4 regions of the Ramlibacter sp. AN1133 genome follow, and region 3 is predicted to be linked to each of the others. Evidence: predicted binding sites of a transcription regulator. Region 3 holds the regulator's gene; each other region holds the start of a gene.
The links. Region 3 encodes sigma-54, which starts transcription at its own class of promoters, with help from an activator protein. Its sites were predicted from a motif close to TGGCANGNAANCTGCTTT; they were not measured.
Positions count from the first base shown of each region.

Region 1 (4,206 bases), on a different contig from region 3:
GCCACAGCGCCCGCTCCAGGTCCTTGCCCATCTGGGTGGAGTCCTGGGTGCCGAAGCGGCACCACTCGCTGCCGACGCAGGTCTTGACCGTGCGCAGCGCCTTCGCGTACGCATGGCCCGAAGGCATGCCGAGGTCTTGCCAGACATTGCGCAGGTCCTCCTTCTTCACGCCCAGCAGGTCGATGCGCTGGCCGCCGGTGACCTTCACCGTCGGGATCTGGTACTTGTCCACCACGTCCGCGATGCGGCGCAGCTCGGAAGCGGTGGTCTCGCCGCCCCACATGCGCGGAATCACCGAGTAGGTGCCGTCCTTCTGGATGTTCGCGTGGCTGCGCTCGTTGATGTAGCGCGACTGCGGATCGTCCTTCGCCTCCTTGGGCCAGGTGGAGATCAGGTAGTAGTTCAGCGCCGGGCGGCAGGAGGAGCAGCCGTTCGGCGTGCGCCACTCCATGAACTTCATCGTGTCGGCGATCGTCACCAGCCTGTTGTTGCGGATGGCGTCACGCACTTCCTGGTGGCTGTGGTCGGTGCAGCCGCACATCGCCTTCTTCTTGGGCGCCGCGGAGTAGTCGCCGCCGGCGGTGAACATGATGATCTGTTCGACCAGGCCGGTGCAGGAGCCGCAGGAGGCGCTGGCCTTGGTGTGCTTGCGCACCTCGTCCAGCGTGAACAGGCCCTTTTCCTTGATGGACTTGCAGATCGTGCCCTTGGTCACGCCGTTGCAGCCGCAGACCTCGTCGCCGTCGGACATGCAGGCGGCCTTGTTCTGGCCCTGGTGGCCGGCGTCGCCGAGGTTCGATTCGCCGAACATCAGCTTGTCGCGGATGTCGGCGATCTTGCGGCCCTCGCGCAGCAGCTTGAAGTAGTAGCTGCCGTCCACCGTGTCGCCGTAGAGGCAGGCGCCCACCAGCTTGTCGTCCCGGATCACCAGCTTCTTGTAGACGCCGCCGGTGGGATCGCTCATCACGATCTCCTCGGTGCCCTCGCCGCCCATGAAGTCGCCGGCGGAGAACAGGTCGATGCCCGTGACCTTCAGCTTGGTGGAGGTGAGCGAGCCGGTGTAGCGGCCGATGCCGAACTGCGCCAGGTGGTTGGCCGCGACCTTGGCCTGCTCGAACAGGGGCGCCACCAGGCCGTAGGCGATGCCGCGGTGCGCCGCGCATTCGCCCACCGAGTACACGCGCGCATCCGTCACGGTCTGCATCGTGTCGTGCACGACGATGCCGCGGTTGCAGTGGATGCCGGCCTTCTCGGCCAGCTCGGTGTTGGGGCGGATCCCCACCGCCATCACGACCAGGTCGGCGTCGGCCTGCGAGCCGTCCTTGAACCTGATGGCGGTCACGCGGCCGTCCTCGCCGCCCACCAGTTCCTGGGTGTGGGCGCCGATCAGGAACTTCAGGCCGCGTCCCTCCAGCGACTTCTGCAGCAGCTTGCCGGCGACGTCATCGAGCTGGCGCTCCATCAGCCAGGGCATCACGTGGACCACGCTCACGTCCATGCCGCGCTTCATCAGGCCGTTGGCCGCTTCCAGGCCCAGCAGGCCGCCGCCGATGACGACCGCCTTCCTGTACTTGCGCGCCGCCTCGATCATGGCGTTGGTGTCGGCGATGTCGCGGTAGGCGATCACGCCTTCGAGGTCCTTGCCCGGCACGGGCAGGATGAAGGGATTGGAGCCGGTGCACAGCAGCAGCCGGTCGTATTCCTCCTCGGTGCCGTCCTCGGCGCGCACGATGCGCTTGACGCGGTCGATCTGCACCACCTTCTTGCCGGCGTGCAGGCGGATGCGGTTCTGCCCGTACCACTCCCAGGAGTTCAGGACGATCTCGTCCAGCGTCTGCTCGCCCGCCAGCACGGGCGACAGCAGGATGCGGTTGTAGTTGGGGTGCGGCTCGGCGCCGAAGACAGCGATGTCGTACAGCTCGGGGGCGATCTTGAGCAGTTCCTCGATCGTGCGCACGCCGGCCATGCCGTTGCCGATCATCACGAGCTTCATCTTCTTCATGCGTGGTGACTCCTGGGATCTGTGTTCCGGGTACAGGTCAGCACACCACGTTGTGCGCGCGGCCGGCGGTACGGTGCACGGCCCGGGTGCAGCGTCGCACCCGATATCGTGTTCATTGCAGGGACCGTGCCAGCCGATGCCGGCCGCGCTTGCACTATGCTTGCAGCGACTCCCGAGACCCTGCAGTGACTTCCGTCCTCCTCCTGACCACGCCCGATCCTGGTGCGCCCACGCTCTCAGCCGACTTCACCGCGGCCGGTTTCCAGGTGCGCGGCGAGGGCGATTGCGCCCACCTGGTGCGCGAAACGCTGCGCGCCGCGCCCGACGTGCTGGTGTGCTGGATGACGCGCCCCACTTCGGAACTGCTGCAGGCTGTCGCGACGCTGCAGGCCCAGCAGGCGACGCCCGTGCTGTGCTTCACGCAGGACGGCGGCGTCGAATGGATGCAGCGCGCACTGGAAGCGGGCGTGCACGCCTGGGTGGTGCAGGGCTACGCCCCGGCGCGCCTGCGCGCCCTGGTGCACCTGGCGCTTGCGCGCGAGGCGCACGAACGCCGCCTGCGCACGCAGGTCGCGGAGCTGTCCGAGAAGCTCGACGAGCGCAAGTGGATCGACAAGGCCAAGGGCATCCTGATGCGGGCGCAGCACGTGAGCGAGGAAGAGGCCTTCCAGTTGCTGCGCACCGCGTCCATGCAGGGCAACCAGCGGGTCGGGCAGGTGTCGCGCCAGGTGATCGAGTCGTCCCGCGTCGCGCAGGCGATCAACCGGGCGGGGCAGCAGCGCATGCTGTCGCAGCGGCTGGTGAAGCTGTACGCGCTCGCCTGCAGCCGCACGGAGGGCGCCGCCGCGGGCGCGCTGATGCGCGAGTCCATCCAGCGCGTGGAGGACAACCTGGCTGCGCTCCAGTCCGACCTGTCGGCAGCTACCTATGGCGACCTGATCGCCGCCGCGCGGGAAGGCTGGCGCGCCCTGCGCGCATCGCTCGAAGCGACGCCGCGCGCCGCCGAACTGCCGCGGCTGGACGAACAGGCCGAGACCGTGCTGGCCCAGGCGAACGCGCTGGTGGCGGCGCTGGAGTCGTCCGGCGTGGCCACGACGGTGCAGGTGATCAACCTGGCGGGCGGCCTGCGCTGGCGCTCGCAGCGGATGGCGAAGCTCGCGCTGCTGCAGGCGCTGGCGAGCGACAAGGCGGCGCTGGAGCCGGCGATGGCGCAGACCGCCGCGGACATCGAGCAGGGGCTGGCCACGCTGGCACAGGCCCCGCTGTCGACGCCGCTGATCCGGTCGATGCTGGAACACGGGGAGACGGCGTGGAAGGAATTGCGCGCCGCCGTGCCCGGGGCCGACAAGCCCGCGGGGCGGATGAAGGTGGCGGCGGCGAGCGAGGAACTGTTCGAGTTGTTCGACCAGCTGACGGAGGCGTACCAGCACAGCATCCAGGTGCTGATGGGGTGAGGTTCGGGAAGACGGACTTCCGGACGCAGAGGACGCAAAGGGTACGCAGAGGACGCAAAAAAGACAAAGAAAACTTTAAAAGGTTTTCTTTTGCGTCCTCTGCGTACCCTTCGCGTCCTCTGCGTCCGGCTGTCAGGTTTTGCTATCCCTGACGACCCGCTGCGGGGATCAAGCGGCGGCCTTTTCCTTTTTCGAGAAGGCGCCCGCCGCGCGTGCCGCGATGGGCTCCACCTTGCGCTGCTTCTCGTACAGGAAGGACAGGATCTCCTGCCGGCAGTGGTTGTAGACCTTGTCCTCCGCCAGCGCGATGCGGTTGCGCGGACGCTGAAGCGGCACGTCCATGACCTGGCCGATGGTGGCCGACGGGCCGTTGGTCATCATCACCACGCGATCGGACATCAGCACCGCCTCGTCGACGTCGTGCGTGATCATCATGACCGTGTTGCCCAGCTCCGACTGGATGCGGATCACCTCGTCCTGCAGGTGCGCCCGGGTGAGCGCATCGAGCGCGCCGAACGGTTCGTCCAGCAGCAATACCTTGGGCTCCATCGCCAGCGCGCGGGCGATGCCCACCCGCTGCTTCATGCCGCCGGAGATCTGCGAAGGCAGCCGGTCCAGCGCGTGCGACATGTTCACCATCGCCAGGTTGTGCAGGATCCACTCCTTGCGTTCGGCCGCCGAGCGCGTGTCGCGGAAGATCTTGCCGACCGCGATCTCCACGTTCTGGTAGACCGTGAGCCAGGGCAGCAG
Region 1 is NZ_JBBKTQ010000023.1:7,844-12,049, reverse strand. It holds gene nirB (nitrite reductase large subunit NirB) at 1-2,002, opposite strand, end outside; gene WG923_RS24040 (ANTAR domain-containing protein) at 2,188-3,456, shown strand; gene WG923_RS24035 (ABC transporter ATP-binding protein) at 3,625-4,206, opposite strand, start outside.
Region 1: a site for sigma-54 is predicted at 2,117-2,134, ahead of nirB (nitrite reductase large subunit NirB). Genes of this name have one in related genera too.

Region 2 (4,206 bases), on a different contig from region 3:
GAGCCGAGGTTGTTCACGCCGATCACGAAGAAGCGGTCGGTGTCCACGGGCTTGCCGGGGCCGATCATGGTGTCCCACCAGCCTTCCGATTTCTCCTGGCCCGCGTACACGCCCGCGACATGGTGCGAGGCATTGAGCGCGTGGCAGATCAGGACGGCGTTGCTGCGCTCGGCGTTGAGCGTGCCGTAGGTCTCGTAGGCGAGCGAGTAGCCGCGGATCGAGGCGCCGCTTTGCAGCGCAAGCGGCGCTTCGAACTGCATGGACTGGGGCGTGGCGATGAAGGACATTGCAAACGAAAAACCCGGCCCCGCTGAAGCGGGCCGGGTTCCGGCCTTCTTTAGCGGCATTTATTGAGCGCCCGCAAGCGAGGCAAATCGGCGCTTGCCTAGTATACGGTGCACGGGGAGGACGCGCGATGCCGACCGAACTGCATGGCTTCGACGCCTATGCGCCCGCCGAGATCGCCCGCCGGGTCGAGACGGTCGGCGTCGCCAAGGCGCGCATGGCGACGCTGCCGCTGCTGATGCTCGGCGTGCTGGCCGGCGCCTTCATCGGCCTGGGCTCGATGCTGTACGTGATCGTGCGCGCCGATGCCACCTTGGGCCTGGCCGCCTCGCAGGTCGTCGGCGGCCTCGTCTTCTCGCTCGGGCTGGTGCTCGTCACCGTCGCCGGCGCGGAACTGTTCACCGGCAACAACCTGCTGGCCATGGCCTGGGCCGACGGCCGCATCGGCACGCCCGAGGTGCTGCGCAACTGGGTGCTGGTGTGCTGCGCGAATTTCGTCGGCGCCGCGGGACTGGCGCTGGTGGTTTACGCGAGCGGGCACACGGCGATGGGCGCGGGCGCCATCGGCCGCACCGTCGTGCGCATTGCGCTGGCCAAGCAGCAACTGCCGGTGCACGAGGCCTTCCTGCGCGGCATGCTGTGCAACGTGCTGGTGTGCATGGCCGTGTGGATGGCGATGGCCGGCCGCAGCGTGGTCGACAAGACGGTGGCGGTGATCTTCCCGGTGATGGCCTTCGTGGCCGCGGGCTTCGAGCACAGCATCGCCAACATGTACCTGATGCCGCTGGCGATGCTGGTGCAGGAGACCGGGGCGGCGCCGGCGGTGACGTGGGCGGGGATGGTGGCGAACCTCGGCGTGGTGATCGCGGGGAACCTGGTGGGCGGGAGCGTGCTGGTGGGGCTCGTGTATCACGTCATCTATCGGCGCGCGGCGGAGGGGCAGGGCGCGGGGAGCGCCCCCACCCCGGCCCTCCCCCGCAGGGGGAGGGAGGAAGACGGGTCAGCGCAGGAGGGCCAGCACCCCTAGCACCAGGAACACGATCGCGCCGACCACGTGCACGGCGCGGATCGGGACCTTGCGGGTGATCGCGTCGCCGAACCACACCACCGGCGCGTTGGCGAGGATCATGCCCAGCGTGGTGCCGGCCACCACCGCGGCCCAGGCGTCGAAGCGAGCGGCCAGCATCACCGTGGCGACCTGCGTCTTGTCGCCCATCTCCGCCAGGAAGAAGGCGACGACGGTCGTCACGAACACGCCGTACTTCGGCGCGCTGTCGGCCGCGTCGTCGTCGAGCTTGTCGGGAATCAGCATCCAGAGCGCCATGGCGATGAAGGAGCCGCCCAGCACCCAGCGCAGCACGTCGGGGCCGAGCGCCGTCGTGACCCAGCTGCCCAGCGCGCCGGCCAGCGCATGGTTGACGATGGTGGCGACGAAGATGCCCAGCACGATGGGCCAGGGCTTGCGGAAGCGGGCGGCGAGGACGAGCGAGAGCAGCTGCGTCTTGTCGCCCATTTCAGCGAGCGCGACGATACCGGTGGAGACGAGGAAGGCTTCCATGCGAGAAGAGGCTCCGGCCGGCGAACACGCACCATTGACTGCGCGGCATCCCCGGCCAAAACGGAGGCTGCGCAGTCAAAGGTCTCGCCAAATGCGGGGTCCCCGGGAAAAGGCTTCAGCCCTTTTGCGGGGTGCCCTCTCGGATCGCGGGCGCCATGGAACGCGGGGTTCCAAGTCTGTTGACGCCAGCCCCTTTCGAGGATGAAGGGAGGCTACTCCCCAATGACTGGTGCGCATTGTACGTGCATCTGCTCATGCACGTGGATGGCTCAGTTATTGCTTTAGTTTGGTGCACAGGCCGAAGAACAGGCCAAAACGCACCACAACGAAGCATTTCATCCAAAGAGGAAACAATGGAAGCACTAAAACAGGGCTCGGACGTCCTGTTCATCCTGCTGGGCGCCATCCTGGTTCTCGCGATGCATTCGGGGTTCGCCTTCCTCGAGCTGGGCACCGTGCGCAAGAAGAACCAGGTCAATGCGCTGGTCAAGATCCTGGTCGACTTCTCCGTCTCGACGATCGCGTATTTCCTGGTGGGCTACGTCATCGCCTACGGCACCAGCTTCCTGGTCGGCGCCGACGAGCTGGTGGCCAGGAGCGGCTACGAGCTGGTGAAGTTCTTCTTCCTGCTCACCTTCGCCGCGGCCATCCCCGCGATCATCTCCGGCGGCATCGCCGAGCGCGCGCGCTTCGGCCCGCAGCTGATCGCCACCGCCGTGATCGTGGGCGTGATCTACCCGGTGTTCGAGGGCATCGCCTGGAACCAGCGCTTCGGCGTCCAGGGCTGGATCAAGTCGCTCACCGGGCAGGAATTCCACGACTTCGCCGGCTCGATCGTCGTGCACGCCGTGGGCGGCTGGCTGGCCCTGCCGGCGGTGATCCTGCTGGGCGCGCGCGCCAACCGCTACCGCAAGGACGGCGGGATCTCGGCGCATCCGCCCTCGAACATTCCCTTCCTGGCGCTCGGCGCCTGGGTGCTCACGGTGGGCTGGTTCGGCTTCAACGTCATGAGCGCGCAGACGATCGACAAGGTGTCCGGCCTGGTCGCCGTCAATTCGCTGCTGGCCATGGTGGGTGGCACGCTGGCCGCCCTGCTGCTGGGGCGCAACGACCCCGGCTTCGTGCACAACGGCCCGCTGGCGGGGCTGGTGGCCGTGTGCGCCGGCAGCGACGTGATGCATCCGCTCGGTGCGCTCGCGGTCGGCGGCATCGCGGGCGCCATCTTCGTCGGCATGTTCACGCTGACCCAGAACCGCTGGAAGATCGACGACGTGCTCGGTGTGTGGCCGCTGCACGGCCTGTGCGGGCTGTGGGGCGGCATCGCCTGCGGCATCTTCGGCACCAAGGCCTTTGCCGGGCTCGGCGGCGTGAACCTGGGAGCGCAGTTGATCGGCAGCCTCATCGGCGTGGCGTGGGCGCTGGTCGCCAGCTTCGTCCTGTACGGCCTCCTCAAGGCCGTGATGGGCCTGCGGCTGTCGCCCGAAGAGGAATTCCAGGGCGCCGACCTCGCGATCCACAAGATCGGCTCGACGCCCGAGCGCGAGCCGAACTGGTGACGCTGGGGGGGGAAAGGGTGCCTCAGGTGTCGCGCGGGCGCCGCAGGTGACACGGCGGCGGGGCTTCCGGGGCATCCCCGAAGCACACAAAGCCAAACCCAGCGCATAATGGCCGCCGTGCGTCCGCGAATGGGCGCACGAGTATGCGGTGTTTGTCGGTCTCGCGTGGTTGTTGATTGCGTTTGCGGACTCCATCGCTTTGCAGCGTTTCTTTTCTCAGGAGTCCTTGAATGGGCAACAAGCTTTACGTGGGGAACCTCCCCTATTCCTACCGCGATGACGACCTCCAGCAGGCCTTCAGCCAGTACGGCGCGGTCTCCAGCGCCAAGGTCATGATGGAGCGCGACACCGGCCGTTCCAAGGGCTTCGGCTTTGTCGAAATGGGCAGCGCCGCCGAGGCGCAAGCCGCGATCCAGGGCATGAACGGCCAGCAGATCGGCGGCCGTGGCCTCGTGGTGAACGAAGCCCGTCCGATGGAGCCCCGCTCCGGTGGCGGCGGCGGCGGTTTCGGCGGCGGTGGCCGTTCGGGCGGCGGTGGCGGCGGCTTCGGTGGTGGCGGCGGCGGTGGCGGCTTCGGCGGCGGTCGCCGTGAAGGCGGCGGCGGTGGTGGCGGCTACGGCGGCGGCGGCGGTGGCCGCGACCGTTACTGAACGCACGGACGCGAGTCCTCGCAATCCAACAAAGGGCCTACGGGCCCTTTTTGCATGGTGGCGCGCCTGCGGCACCATCGTTCCTTTTTTGCCGCGCCCCCGGTTTCGCCCCCTTGCCACCCTCCCGGCGGTGTGCTCCATAATGGCTTGGCGTGGA
Region 2 is NZ_JBBKTQ010000002.1:357,221-361,426, reverse strand. It holds gene metX (homoserine O-succinyltransferase MetX) at 1-287, opposite strand, end outside; gene WG923_RS04195 (formate/nitrite transporter family protein) at 416-1,312, shown strand; gene WG923_RS04190 (TMEM165/GDT1 family protein) at 1,286-1,843, opposite strand; yybP-ykoY riboswitch at 1,933-2,076, opposite strand; gene WG923_RS04185 (ammonium transporter) at 2,197-3,399, shown strand; gene WG923_RS04180 (RNA recognition motif domain-containing protein) at 3,630-4,049, shown strand.
Region 2: a site for sigma-54 is predicted at 2,109-2,126, ahead of WG923_RS04185 (ammonium transporter). Genes of this name have one in related genera too.

Region 3 (4,206 bases):
ATTCGCCGGCGGCATGCGTGCGCAGCCGCTCGAAGCCGAAGCGCCGCAGCAGGCCGGGCGCGATATTGCAGGCGAGCTGCGCCGCCTCGATCACGATGGTGCCGCTGCCGCAGCAGGGGTCGTACAGCGGCACCGTCGCGTCCCAGCCGCTGGCGGCGAGCATCGCCGCCGCGAGGGTTTCCTTCAGCGGCGCCTCGCCCTTGTCCTCGCGCCAGCCGCGCTTGAACAGCGGCTCGCCGGAGGTGTCGATGTACAGCGTGAAGGCCTCGGCCGCGAGGTGGCCGAAGATGCGCACCGCCGGCCGCTGCGTGTCGACGTCGGGCCGCACGCCGCCGCGGTTGCGGAAGCGGTCGGCCACGGCGTCCTTGATGCGCAGCGCCGCGAAGTTCAGGCTCTTGAGCGGGCTGTGCTGCGAGGTCAGTTCGATCTTGAAGCTCTCGCGCGGGGTGAACCAGTCTTCCCAGGGGATGGCGGAAGCGGCCTCGTAGAGGTCCTGCTCGGCGCGGTAGGGCAGGTGGGCGAGCTGCACCAGCACGCGCTGGGTGAGGCGGCTGTGCAGGTTCAGGCGCATCACGTCGGGCCAGGCGGCGGTCACCTGGATGCCGCCGCGGGAGACGCGCAGGTCGGAGCGCCCCCACCCCTGCCCTCCCTCGGAGGGGGAGGGAGGAATGCCCAGGATGCGCGCCACTTCTTCGGCCAGCCAGGTTTCGACTCCGGCCGCGCAGGGCAGGAACAGCGAGAAGGTATCGGTCACAGGGCCTTGCGCAGGTTGGCGGGCGCGATGCGCAGCGCCTCGCGGTACTTGGCCACCGTGCGGCGGGCGCACTCGATGCCCTGCTCCTTGAGCATCTCGGAGATCTGGCTGTCCGACAGCGGCTTCTTCGTGCTCTCCGCCGCCACGAACTGCTTGATCAGCGCGCGCACCGCGGTGCTCGAGGCATTGCCGCCGGTCTCGGTGCCGAGCGCCGAGCCGAAGAAGTACTTCAGCTCGAAGGTGCCGAAGGGCGTGGACATGTACTTGGCCGTGGTCACGCGCGAGATGGTGGATTCGTGCAGGCCCAGTTCGTCCGCGATCTCGCGCAGCACCAGCGGCCGCATGGCGAGCTCGCCGTGGATGAAGAAATTGCGCTGGCGCTCCACGATGGCGGTGGACACGCGCAGGATCGTGTCGAAGCGCTGCTGGATGTTCTTGATGAACCAGCGCGCCTCCTGCAGCCGCTGCTGCAGCGCCTGGTGGCCCTCGCCCTTGTGCGCCTTGAGCGCGCCGGCATACACGTCGTGCACGCGCAGGCGCGGCATCACGTCGGGATTGAGCTGCACCCGGAAGTTGGCGCGCGAGCCCTTGCCGATCTGGGTGACGAGCACGTCCGGGATGACGATGTTGCGCTCGACGTCGATGAAGCGCCGGCCCGGCTTGGGCTCCAGCCGCGTGATGAGGCCGATGGCCGAACGCACGTTGGCTTCCGACTCGCCGCACATCTGCGCCAGCCGCTTGATGTCGCGCTTGGCCAGCAGGTCGATCGACTGCTGGCAGATCTTGATGGCGGCGGCGCAGGCCGCGATGTCGTCGTCTTCCTCGTTCTGCTGCATCGCCTTGAGCTGCAGCGTGAGGCATTCGGCGAGGTTGCGCGCACCCACGCCCGCCGGGTCGAGCGTCTGCAGCAGGCGCAGCGCCACCGTGAAGCGGTGCACCAGTTCTTCCTGCTGCTCCAGGTCGTCGGGCGCCAGCCCCGCGGCCAGTTCCTCCAGCGGCTCCTCGAGGTAGCCGTCGTCGTTGAGCGATTCGATCAGGAAGCGCAGCGCCATGCGGTCTTCCTCGCCCAGGCGCAGCGACAGCGCCTGCCGGTGCAGCCAGGACTGCAGCGATTCGACGCCGCGCGCCAGGTCGGTGGCGTCGACTTCGTCGTCCTCGCCGCCGTTGTTGCGCTTGGCCGCCGGCGCCTCGCCGCCCCATTCGCCGTCGTCCGGCACGGTTTCGGTGCTGCCGTCGCCTTCCCAGTTCGGCTCGCTTTCGGCGCCGGCGAACTCGGCGGCCTCCGGCTCCGCCTCCGAGGCGGTGGAAGTCGACGAAGTGGTCGCGATCTCCTGCGGCCCGACATTGCCCTCGAAGCCGGTCTCGGGTTCGTCCGCCGCCGGCCGCTGGTCGGCCGCGGCAATGCCGAAGTCCTCCGCGGCATCCTCGCCCTGCACGTCCAGGAAGGGGTTCTCGTCCAGCATCTGCTGGATTTCCTGCCCCAACTCCAGGGTGGACAGCTGCAGCAGCCGGATCGACTGCTGCAGCTGCGGTGTCAACGCCAGATGCTGGGAGACACGAAGTGCCAGTCCCTGCTTCATTTTTAGCCCCGCTCCCTCACATGCGGAAGTGTTCGCCCAGGTACACCCGGCGCACGTCCGCGTTGTTCACGATATCAGCCGGCGTGCCCTGGGCGAGCACCCGTCCCTCGCTGATGATGTAGGCGTGGTCGCAAATGCCCAGGGTTTCCCGCACGTTGTGGTCGGTGATCAGGACACCGATCCCGCGTGACTTCAGGAAACTGATGATGCGCTGGATCTCGATCACCGCGATCGGGTCGATCCCGGCGAAGGGTTCGTCCAGCAGGATGAACCTCGGTTGCGTCGCCAGCGCGCGCGCGATCTCGACCCGCCGCCGCTCGCCGCCCGACAGGGCCGGCGCCGGCGAGTCGCGCAGGTGGTCCACCCGCAGGTCCTGCAGCAGGCTTGTCAGGCGCCGCTCGATCTCCGCCGAGGGCAGCGCCTTGCCGTCCGGGCCGCGCTGCAGTTCCAGCACCGCGCGCACGTTTTCGGCGACGCTGAGCTTGCGGAAGATCGAGGCCTCCTGCGGCAGGTACGACAGGCCCAGGCGCGAGCGGCGGTGGATCGGCATGTGCTCCACCGACTTTCCGTCGATCGAGATCTCGCCGCCGTCGGCGCGCACCAACCCCACGATCATGTAGAAGGAGGTCGTCTTGCCGGCGCCGTTGGGCCCGAGCAGTCCGACCACCTCGCCGTTGTCGACCGCCAGCGAGACGTCCTGCACCACGGTGCGGCCGCCGTAGGACTTGCGCAGGTGGCGCACTTCCAGCCGGCTGGCGACCTCCACCGGCGCCTCGATCTCGACCGTCTCGGCGTCGCCCATCAACGGGTCTCCGGCGGCAGGGCCGTGGAAGAGCGCAGGCGCGCGGATGCGGCCGGCTGCGGCGCCGGCAACGTGGGCGTGGCCCGGGCGCCTCCAGCGGCCGGGCCCGAGGCCGCGGCCCGCGGCGCCAGCGTGGCGCGCACGCGGCCGCCCGGGTTGGACGGCGTCCCGCCTGCCGAGGCGCCGCCTTCCACCGTGAACTGGTCGTTGGTGTTGTCGTAGGTGATCACGGAGCCGCTGGTCTCGTCGTTGATGGTGGCGCCGCGCAGGCGCCGCATCTCGGCGCGGCCGATGAACTTCACCTTGTCGGCCTTGCCGTCGTATTCGATGGTCTCCGCCTCGCCCTCGATGTACTCGTCGACGCCGTCGCGCTTCTGCTTGAAGTAGGCCTGCTTGCCTGCCTCGGCCGTGACGGTGCCGAACTGGAAGCCCTCGGGGTCCTGCTTCACGACCATCTTGGCGCCGCGGATGATGATGGTGCCCTTGGTCACCACCACCTTGCCCGTGAAGATGCTCGTCTGCTGGAGGTCGTCGTAGCGCAGCGAATCCGCCTCGACGTTCATGGGCTTGTTGCGGTCCGCGCGCTCGGCACCGGCCGGCGCCATGCCGGCGAGGCCGAGGAGGAGTGCAAGCGTGAGGCTGGCGGTCTTGTTCTTCATAGAGGCACGAATCTTGCTGCGATTGTATCCATCCGAGACGAAAAAGCCCGCATGCGCGGGCTCTTTCGACGACCGGCAACACCCGCCGGGGCGGGCTGGCGTGTCTTTTTACTTGGACTTGCGGGCTTCGGCCACGAGATAGTCCACGACCTGCAGGACGCGGTCCATGTTGCCGGCCATGTCGCCGTCGGTGATGTAGCGGCCGGCCACGCCCATGGAGGGCACGCCCTGCACTTCGTACTGGTCCTGCAGCTGCTTGGCGCGGCGCGCCTTGGCCTGCACCGAGAAGGAGTTGTAGATCTCCTGGAACCTGGCGCGGTCGACGCCGTTCTTCTCGACGAAGGCCAGGATCAGGTCTTCCCGGTTGGTCGGCTGGCGCTTGTTGTGGATCTCGTCGAAGACCTTGGCGTG
Region 3 is NZ_JBBKTQ010000037.1:23,574-27,779, forward strand. It holds gene WG923_RS28690 (THUMP domain-containing class I SAM-dependent RNA methyltransferase) at 1-754, opposite strand, end outside; gene WG923_RS28695 (RNA polymerase factor sigma-54) at 751-2,334, opposite strand; gene lptB (LPS export ABC transporter ATP-binding protein) at 2,351-3,136, opposite strand; gene lptA (lipopolysaccharide transport periplasmic protein LptA) at 3,136-3,795, opposite strand; gene WG923_RS28710 (thiol:disulfide interchange protein DsbA/DsbL) at 3,904-4,206, opposite strand, start outside.

Region 4 (4,206 bases), on a different contig from region 3:
AGCTCGCCGTGCGCCATGTTGATCACGCCCATCAGGCCGTAGGTGATCGCCAGGCCCAGGGCGACCAGCAGCAGGATGGAGCCCAGGCTGATGCCGGAGAACACGGCCGCGGCCCGCTCGCTCCACACCAGCGAGGCGTCGAGGCTGCGCACGGAGGCCTGCAGCGCCGCCTTCACCCGCGGGTCGGCCTCGGATTGCAGCCGCTGCAGCAGCAGGCCGCGCGTGGCGGCGGTGCGGCTGGCGGCGAGCTGCTGCGCCGCTTCGACGCGGCGGGCCGGATCGCTGCTGGAAAGGAGCGTGGCCGCGCGCACCAGCGCGAGCTGGTCGCGGATCGCCGCGTTCGTTTCGGCGGCGAAGGCCTTCTCGATCAGCGGCAGCCGCGATTCGTCGGGATCCTTCTGCAGTTCGGCGACGGCGGCGGCGCGCAGCTTGTCGTCCTTCGAGAACAGCTTGAGCGCGGCCAGCGCGGTATCGAGCTCGCCGCGCATGCGGTTGTTGTTGATGACGTCCTCGGCATCGGCGGGCAGCGCCAGCGCCGCGCCGGTGACGGGATCGGTGGCCTTGTCGTCGCGCACGACGAACACGGCGCCGCCGGCGGTCTTCACCGCGTCGTCGGCCAGCGCCTGGAGGAAGGCGGCCGTCTTCTCGTCGGCCGCGGCTACGGCCTTGTTCAGCGCCTCGATGCGCGCGTCGGATTCGCCGATGGCCAGCGCCTTGGCCTCATCGGCCGTCAGGGCGTGGCCGGCCGTGGATGCGAGCAGCGCGCACGCGAGGAGGATTCTATGAAGCATGGGGCAACGTGGTGACGCTTGCAGGCTCCCTCCCCCGCGTGCGGGAGAGGGCTGGGGCGAGGGTGGCGGGGCGCGCGCCCCTCACCCCAACCCTCTCCCCGAGGGGAGAGGGAGGAAGTCCGCCGTCAGAGTTTCGACTTGCCGTCCGGCTCGTCCTTCTTCTTGTCGTTGCCTTCGATGAAGGGAGACCACGGCTTGGCCTTGACCGGGCCGGGCGTCTTCCACACCACGTTGAACTGGCCGTCGGACTTCACTTCGCCGATGAACACCGGCTTGTGCAGGTGGTGGTTCTTCTCGTCCATCTTGGCCGTGAAGCCCGAGGGCGCCTTGAAGGTCTGGCCGCCCATCGCCGCGATCACCTTGTCGACGTCGGTGGACTTGGCCTTCTCCACCGCCTGCTTCCACATGTACACGCCGATGTAGGTCGCCTCCATCGGGTCGTTGGTCAGCGGCTTGTCCTTGTGGCCGGGGATGTTCTTCGCCTTGGCGTAGTCGCCCCACTTCCTGGTGAACTCCGTGTTGGTCGGGTTCTTCACGGACATGAAGTAGTTCCAGGCGGCCAGGTGCCCCACCAGCGGCTTGGCGTCGACGCCGCGCAGTTCCTCCTCGCCCACCGAGAAGGCCACCACCGGCACGTCCTTGGCCTTCAGGCCGGCGTTGCCCAGTTCCTTGTAGAAGGGCACGTTGGAGTCGCCGTTGATCGTGGAGATCACCGCCGTCTTCTTGCCTTCGCCGGCGAACTTCTTGACCTTCTGGATGATGGTCTGGTAGTCGCTGTGGCCGAAGGGCGTGTACTCCTCCATGATGTCTGCCTCGGCGACCCCCTTGGACTTCAGGAACGAGCGCAGGATCTTGTTGGTGGTGCGCGGATAAACGTAGTCGGTGCCGAGCAGCACGAAGCGCTTGGCGCCGCCGCCTTCCTTGCTCATGAGGTACTCGACGGCCGGGATCGCCTGCTGGTTCGGCGCCGCGCCCGTGTAGAACACGTTCTTCGACAGCTCCTCGCCCTCGTACTGCACGGGATAGAACAGCAGGCCGTTCAGTTCCTCGACCACCGGCAGCACCGACTTGCGGCTCACCGAGGTCCAGCAGCCGAAGATCACGGCCACCTTGTCCTGCGTCAGCAGCTGCTTGGTCTTCTCGGCGAACAGCGGCCAGTTGGAGGCCGGGTCCACCACCACCGGCTCCAGCTTCCTGCCCAGCACACCGCCCTTGGCGTTGATCTCCTCGATCGCCATCAGGGCCGTGTCCTTCAGCACGGTTTCCGAGATGGCCATGGTGCCGGACAGGCTGTGCAGGATGCCGACCTTGATGGTATCGGCGGCGAAGGCGGGCGCGCCGGCGGCGGCCAGGGCCACGGCGGCGGTGAGGGCTTGCAGGGTGAAGCGACGTTGCATGGGTGAACTCCGGGACGTTGTTGGGAAAGCGGAGTCCATGCTAGGGAGCGCCCTCCGGAAGGTCTGTACGACACATGGCGTACGGCCGGGGCAGGCTCTGCGCTTCACCGCGCCGACACGCGTCCCCGCTGCCGTCCGACAGCGGCGGGCGCGCCGCCACGGCTCAATCAGGGCAACGCCGCCAACCCGAGCTCCCACCATGGCTTCCCTGCTGTCCCAGCTTTCCCCCAGCATCACGAACATGATCCGGCTGGACCACACGCACGTGCTGACCGCCTTCCACCAGTACGAGATCGGCTCCTCGGAGCGGCAGAAGCGCGGCCTGGCCGACAACGTGTGCCTGGCCATCGAGATCCACGCGCAGCTGGAGGAGGAGATCTTCTATCCGGCCATGCGCCTGGTGTTCGACAGCGAGGTCCTGCGCAAGAGCACGCCCGAGCACGACGAGATGCGCGGCCTGATCTCGCGCCTGCGCAACATGCCGGTCAACGACCCGGCGTTCGACGACACCTTCTTCGGGCTGATGCGGCATGTGATGCACCACGTGGCCGACGAGGAAACGCTGCTGCTGCCGGCGGCGGAGCGGCTGATCCCCGACCAGCTGTCCGAGCTGGGCGCGCGCATGACCAAGCGCCGGCTGGAGCTGGCCGCGCCGCGCACGCCGGAGATGGCCAGCAGCATGGCCCGCTCGATGCACGCAGGCTCGATCGTCGGCATGGGCAGCATGGTGCTGGCGGGGGCGTACCTGCTCACGCGCGGCAAGTACGCCGACCGGCTGGCGGCGGCGCGGGCACGGTTCTCGCGGGCGGTTTGATCGGCCTTCCGTAGGCTGGCGGTGGAGCGATAGCGAAACCCCAGCGCTTGCACACAGCGCTGCGGTTCGCGCGCTCCGCGGCTCACCGCCAGCCTACAGCGCCGCCGGCGGACCCGCGTTCACCCGCGCCCGCAACACCTCCAGGAACCCCAGCGCCGCCGGCGACAGCTCCCGCTGCCGGCGCATCACCAGGTGGATCGGCGGCACCTGCAGGGGCAGTTCCACCGGCACCACCTGCAGCACCCCCAGCCGCGCGTAGTGCGCCGCCAGCGACGCCGGCATGATCGCCAGCATGTCGCTCGCCTCCAGCAGCACCGTGGTCGCCACGGTGGACGCCGTCTCGGTGATGTCCAGGCGCACGTGCAGCCCCGCCTCGGCCAGCGCAGCTTCGAAACGGTTGCGCTGCGGGGCGCCCGGCGGCTGCAGCACCCAGGGCCAGCGCACCAGGTCCGCGAGCGCCGGCTCGCCCTGCTGCTGCAGCAGCGGATGGCCCGAGCGCGCCACCACCACCTGGTTTTCCGCCAGCAGCTGCTCGATCTCCAGTTCGTCGTCGTAGTGCCGCTCGGTGGGCCGGCCCAGCACCAGGTCGACCTCGCCGCGCTCCAGCAGGCCGAGCATCACGTCGCTGGTCTCCACCAGCACCGACACCGCGACGCGCGGATGCCGCGCCTTGTATTCCGCCAGCACCGGCCCCAGCAGCTGCGGCAGCGCGCCGGGCACGCTGCCCAGGCGCAGCCGGCCGCGCAGGCCGGACTGCAGCGCCGCCATCTGCTCGCGCGCGAAGCGGAAGTCCACCAGCGACTGGCGCGCGAAGCGCACCAGGATCTCGCCGCTGGGCGTGGGCTCCATGCCACGGGCCAGCCGGGTGAAGAGCGGCACGCCCACGGTGTCCTCGGCCTGCTGCAGCAGCCGCGTGGCCGCCGGCTGGCTCATGCCGAGGGCGGTCGCGGCGCGTCCCAGGTTGTGTTCGCGCCCGAGCGCCTCCAGCAGCAGCAATTGCCGGGTGCGCAGCCGCATCAGCAGGGCGGCGTCCGTCAGGGGTTTGGGCACGGTTGAGATATCCGAATGGATATGGATTATTCAGGGAAATTCATTGGCCGGGAATGGGTGGAGCTCTTAGGCTGCTCTTCGAGCGCGGCCCGGCCCGCGCCTGCAGGAGACAAGAATGCCCTTCCCGAACCGCCGCCAGGCCGCCCTGGCCCTG
Region 4 is NZ_JBBKTQ010000043.1:848-5,053, forward strand. It holds gene urtB (urea ABC transporter permease subunit UrtB) at 1-791, opposite strand, end outside; gene urtA (urea ABC transporter substrate-binding protein) at 917-2,188, opposite strand; gene WG923_RS29705 (hemerythrin domain-containing protein) at 2,388-3,002, shown strand; gene WG923_RS29710 (LysR family transcriptional regulator) at 3,096-4,052, opposite strand; gene WG923_RS29715 (Bug family tripartite tricarboxylate transporter substrate binding protein) at 4,168-4,206, shown strand, end outside.
Region 4: a site for sigma-54 is predicted at 2,214-2,231, ahead of urtA (urea ABC transporter substrate-binding protein). Genes of this name have one in related genera too.